Ruegeria pomeroyi DSS-3: one gene and its partner. The protein of the gene in region 1 interacts with the protein of each later gene in a pairwise test. Links are inferred from orthologs where the notes say so. Each region holds a gene or a part of one and is shown in the gene's direction. Other genes may lie near its edges.

Region 1 (2,845 bases):
CGAGTTGGTGTGTAGCATCCGCACGATGTTGAACGGCAACAGCTCGCTCAGCGTGTTGGGGGCCACATAGATCCAGCCGGCGAGCAGACCGCCCAGCACCTGGATCGCAAACAGGCCCATCGCTACGGCAAAGTAGACGAGGGCGATTTTCTGGGATTCGTATTTCATGTCTGTGCTCCCTTCTCAGCCGGCGTCGTTGGGGGGCCAGCCCTGGGTGTCGATCGTGTTCGTCCACAGCAGGAAATCGGACAGGTTCCGCATTTCCGTATCGCTGAGGTCGAAGCGCGGCATCTGGCGGCGGCCTTCGATGCCGGTGGGTTGTGCCTCCATCCAGCCCTTGAGCATCTCAAAGGCGGCATCGGGATCGTCCTGCACCCCCCAACGCGTCATCACATTGCCCAGTTCGGGGGCGAAATAGGCGCCCTCGCCAAGGATCGAATGGCAGTTGATGCAGGCGTGTTTCTCCCAGACATGTTTGCCGTCTGCGACACTGGCGGTCAGCGTTTCGGCATTGGTCGAGGTCGACCTGATATACATGTGGGAATGGGCCGACAGGGCCAGGAAGATGAGGATGAAGAAGAGGGACCCGCCATAGAATATGTTGCGGGCCATGCTTTTGGTCATGACTTCGCGCATCGCGCTCTCCTTTGCGCCGCGTTTCTGATGGGGCGACAATGGCGGGCGGGGCGAAAGATGCCTTAACCAAAGTCAAGACTGGCGCCGAATACCGCTCATCGGCCCTTGCGGGCCTCTTCGCGATGCTCGGCGAGGACGCCCGCAAGGGCGGAAGAGCCGCCCGGATTTGCGCTGGACAGCGAGGTAGGCGCAGGTCACTCTCGGGGTAAAATGGGGCCGGTCATCATGCGCGCTCACAGCCTGACACCCATCTGCATCTTCGATTTCGAGGACGGTCGCGCCATCCCCGTCGCCGAAGACTGGCCCGCCGCCGCGCCCGCCTCGGGCGCCGGGTTTCGATGGTTGCATCTCGATCTTTCCGACCCCGCCAGCGCCGATTGGTTGCACGCGCATATCCCGCCGGTCGCCGCCAGCGCCCTGGCCCAGGCCGAGACCCGCCCCCGCTGCGATCCGTTGGCCGATGGCATCCTGCTCAACCTGCGCGGCGTCAACCTGAACCCCGGCTCGGCGCGCGAGGACATGGTCTCGCTGCGGCTCTGGGTGACGCCCGCGCTAGTCGTCACCGCGCGCATCCGCCGTATTCGGGCCACCGACGAGCTGCGCCAGCAATCCGACAGCGGGCGCGGCCCGGGCAGCGTTGCCCTGTTCCTATCCGAGCTGCTGCATGGCCTGTCGCACCGGATCGAAACCGTCTCTCTGGAATTGGACGACCGCACCGACGGGATCGAGGAAGAGGCGCTGCAAGGCGCCGGCGACATGCATGACCGGCTCAGCGCCCTGCGCCTGACGGTGATCAAGCTGCGCCGCTACCTGCATCCGCAGCGCGAGGCGCTGGATGCGCTCTTGCGCAACGAGGCCGGGCTGTTCGATTCCGCCGGTCTGGTGCTGCTGCGCGAGGCGGTCGACCGCACCCGGCGCACCATCGAAGAGCTGGACGCCACCCGCGACCGGCTGGCCGCGGTGCAGGATCAGATCGCCTCGGAACAGGTGCGCCTGCTCGGCCGCAACAGTTTCGTTCTGTCGGTGGTGGCCGCCGTGTTCCTGCCGCTGGGGTTTCTGACCGGCCTGTTCGGGGTCAATATAGCCGGAATGCCGGGCACCGGCACGCCGCTGGCCTTCTGGCTGCTGGCTGGTGCCTCGGCCCTGCTGGGTCTGGCCATCGTGCTGCTGTTCCGGCTGTTGAAATGGCTGTGAGCCGCCCGCCCTATCCGGCGGCGCCCGCGCGCGGACCGATCAGCGCCGGCCACATGGCGGCCAGATAGGTGGCAAAGGCGGCCGTCCACAGCGCCGCGGCGAGCAGCATCGCCGGAAGGTAAAGCGCTTCGAAGCCGGAGCCCGCCCATCGCGTCAACGCCGCCGCCGCCATCAGCCCATAGCCCAGCACCATCGGCCCCGGCGCCACCAACGGGCGTCCGGAATGACCAAGTGCCGCACGGCTCATCACCGCCAGCGTCATGCCGCCCACACAGCCGATGCCCAGCAGATGCAGCGCCGCCAGTTCACTGCCAAGTCCCAGCCCGGCCAACCCCCACAGGATCATGCCCGCCGCCAGCATCGCCAGCGCCAGATGCAGGGCCCACAGAATCGGCTGCGACAGGCACCAGAGCCCGCCCCAGCGCATCAGCCGCAGCGCCTGCACCGCGCCAAAGGCCAGCGCAACCGCACCACTCAGCCCGGCAGGCGCGCCCCCAAGCACCATTCCCGGCAGCAGCAGGGCCAGCACCACCGCCGCTCGTTCAAGCGGTGCCCGGCTGACCGGCCAAAGCGTTTCGGCCACGCCTGCGCGTTTCATCGCGTTGCGGGTAAAGGCCGGGGTGATCCGCCCGCCCAGCACCGAGATCAGCGCACACAGCACCGCCAGACCGGCGCGCAGCCCGGTTTCGGTGTCGCCATAGCCCGTGCCGATCCAGTCCAGATGCAGCCACAGGTCGGCGGCCCAGAGATAGGCCAGGAACAGAAGAAACATCAGGTTCTGCGGCTTGGGCCGTTTCAGCAGCTGGGTCACGATCTTGAGCGACAGCACCGGCAGAAAGGCCAGATCCAGCACCGCTACCCAGACCGGCGGCAACACGCCCGCGTACCAGACCGCCAACCGCCCGGCCAGCCACATCCCCGCCGCCAGCGCGATGAAACCCTGACGCGCGCCGGGCGCGCCCGTCCAGCTGGGCACCGCGGTCAGAAAGAACCCGCCAAGCGCGGCGGTGGCATA
Region 2 (2,923 bases), on another replicon or contig:
GGCGGAGCGGGCGGAGAGGGCGGCGGAGTCGGCGGAGTCGGCGGAGAGGGCGGCGGAGAGGGCGGAGCGGGCGGAGCGGGCGGAGAGGGCGGCGGAGTCGGCGGGGTGGGCGGCGGAGAGGGCGGAGCGGGCGGCGGAGAGGGCGGAGCGGGCGGCGGAGGCGGCGGAGCGGGCGGCGGAGACGATTTCCCTTGTGTCGTGGGTCGGCCATGTGCCCGCGACCCCCGACACAAGATTGGCCCGCAGGCAAGCCAAAAGGAAGACACTGCCATCGAAATTCTCGTCAACGTGATCACGGTAGCGAAAGGTATAGGGCGCCACGCGCAGCGCGGCCCGCGCGGCAAAGCCGACCCGTGCCCGATGGGGCAGGGCGCGCAGGAATTCCTCCAGCTCTTCTTCGTTGTTTACGTCACCCATATCACCCCTGACCCTGTCCCGCGTCAGCTTGCCGGGGGGCGCCCTTGTGCGCAAGGGCTCACGAGCCTATTGACCAAGGCTCAAATCCTCATCATATGCCCAATCCATGACAGACCTCGCCCATATCCGCAATTTCTCCATCGTCGCCCATATCGACCATGGCAAATCCACCCTTGCCGACCGGCTCATCCAGGAGACCGGGACGGTGCAGGATCGTGACATGAAGGAGCAGCTGCTCGACGCGATGGATATCGAGCGCGAGCGGGGCATCACCATCAAGGCCAACACCGTCCGCATCGACTATACCGCCGACGATGGTCAGGCCTATGTGCTGAACCTGATCGACACGCCGGGCCATGTCGACTTTGCCTATGAGGTCAGCCGTTCGATGCGCGCGGTCGAGGGCTCGCTTCTGGTGGTGGACAGCACCCAGGGGGTCGAGGCGCAGACGCTGGCCAATGTCTATCAGGCCATCGACGCCGACCACGAGATCGTGCCGATCCTCAACAAGATCGACCTGCCCGCCAGTGAATGCGACCGGGTGGCCGAACAGATCGAGGATGTGATCGGCATCGACGCCTCCGGCGCGATCCGGGTCAGTGCCAAGACCGGCGTCGGCATCCACGAAACGCTTGAGGCCATCGTCAAGCACCTGCCCGCGCCCAAGGGCACCCGTGACGCGCCGCTCAAGGCGATGCTGGTCGACAGCTGGTATGACAGCTATCTGGGCGTTATCGTGCTGGTGCGCATCATGGACGGCGTGCTGAAAAAGGGCATGCGGGTCAAGTTCATGTCGAACGGCACCCTGCACCACGTCGACCGCATCGGCGTGTTCCGCCCCGCCATGCAGATGATCGACAGCCTCGGCCCGGGCGAGATCGGCTTTCTCACCGCATCCATCAAGCAGGTGCGCGACACCCGCGTCGGCGACACCATCACCAATGACCGCAACGGCACCGAGGTCGCGCTGCCGGGCTTCAAGCCCGCCCAGCCGGTGGTGTTCTGCGGCCTCTTCCCGGTGGACTCGGCCGAGTTCGAGGATCTGCGCGACGCCATCGAGAAACTGGCGCTGAACGACGCCTCCTTCTCTTACGAAATGGAAACCTCGGCCGCGCTTGGCTTTGGCTTCCGCTGCGGCTTCCTTGGCCTTTTGCATCTCGAGGTCATCCGCGACCGGCTGGAACGCGAATACGATATCGAGCTGATCACCACCGCGCCCAGCGTGGTCTATCACGTCTTCATGAAAGACGGCGAGATGCGCGAGCTGCACAACCCCGCCGACATGCCCGACCTGTCCAAGGTCGACCATATCGAGGAGCCGCGGATCAAGGCCACCATCCTGGTGCCCGACGAATACCTGGGCGATGTGCTGAAACTCTGCCAGGACCGGCGCGGCATCCAGCAGGATCTGAGCTATGCCGGCTCGCGCGCCATGGTGGTCTATGACCTGCCGCTGAACGAGGTTGTGTTCGACTTCTACGACCGGCTGAAATCGGTGACCAAGGGCTATGCCAGCTTCGACTACCAGCTGACCGGCTATCGCGAGGACAGCCTGGTGAAAATGTCGATCCTGGTGAATGACGAGCCGGTGGACGCGCTGTCGACCATGGTCCACCGCGACCGGGCCGAGGCGCGCGGGCGGGCCATGTGCGAAAAGCTCAAGGACCTGATCCCCCGCCACATGTTCAAGATCCCGATCCAGGCGGCCATCGGCGGCAAGGTCATCGCGCGCGAGACCCTCTCGGCGCTGCGCAAGGACGTGACGGCGAAATGTTATGGCGGCGATGCGACCCGGAAACGCAAGCTGCTGGACAAGCAGAAGGCGGGCAAGAAGAAGATGCGCCAGTTCGGGAAAGTGGATATCCCGCAGGAGGCGTTCATTTCAGCCCTCAAAATGGACAGCTGAGGCTGTCCCTCTTCACACCGGTCGCGGCCTCACGCCCGTAGGGTGGGCAGTCCTGCCCGCCACGCTTGATGCGCCTGTGCGGTGGGCAAAATGCCCACCCTACGCTTGCTCATTTTGAGTGACGGTGGGCGAAAGCGGTAGGCGCAGCCTGGCGCGTGCCCGCACGCCCGAGAGTTGAGTGAGTCGGGACAGCTAAGGCTGCCCCTCTTGCGGGACAGTCCCGTAGGGTGGGCAGTCCTGCCCACCATGGGTGATGCGTTCGTGCGGCGGGCAAAATGCCCACACCAAGCTTGCAGTTTAGACCTTCCGAACCACTTCTATTAATGCCGCCAAGTAGTAATCCTTAGGCGTTTAATTCAACTATTAAATTCACAGTCATTACACCAATAACACCTAGGAACAAAGCTGTTAGCACGGCAGCGATGCTTACTTGCGTAAGCAAGCTCCTACGCGCACCAAGATGACCTCCAATATGAAAACGGTGGGTAATTTTCTCAAACACCAATAATCCGATCATTATTGCGCATAGGTTCAACAGAGAAAGGCCCAAAGGAATGTATCCGTTCGGAACAGCCTTTGGTACACCAAAAGGGAATAAGA

What was found. The genes of interacting proteins can lie anywhere in the genome.
Region 2: the proteins of SPO_RS20925 (region 1) and lepA interact in binary tests that used the Escherichia coli proteins (3 or more experiments, as listed by UniProt). The link is inferred for Ruegeria pomeroyi DSS-3 from one-to-one orthologs.

What each region holds. Positions count from the first base shown.
Region 1 is NC_006569.1:238,913-241,757, forward strand. It holds SPO_RS20925 (zinc transporter ZntB), read left to right. Parts: upstream 1-861; coding sequence 862-1,830; downstream 1,831-2,845. Other genes in the region: SPO_RS20915 (cbb3-type cytochrome c oxidase subunit I), read right to left, coding at 1-168; SPO_RS20920 (c-type cytochrome), read right to left, coding at 184-636; SPO_RS20930 (NnrS family protein), read right to left, coding at 1,841-2,845. UniProt on the Escherichia coli protein: Zinc transporter. Acts as a Zn(2+):proton symporter, which likely mediates zinc ion uptake. Purified ZntB reconstituted in liposomes also binds and transports Cd(2+), Ni(2+) and Co(2+).
Region 2 is NC_003911.12:1,035,635-1,038,557, forward strand. It holds lepA (translation elongation factor 4), read left to right. Parts: upstream 1-523; coding sequence 524-2,323; downstream 2,324-2,923. Other genes in the region: SPO_RS23065 (hypothetical protein), read right to left, coding at 1-417. UniProt on the Escherichia coli protein: Required for accurate and efficient protein synthesis under certain stress conditions. May act as a fidelity factor of the translation reaction, by catalyzing a one-codon backward translocation of tRNAs on improperly translocated ribosomes.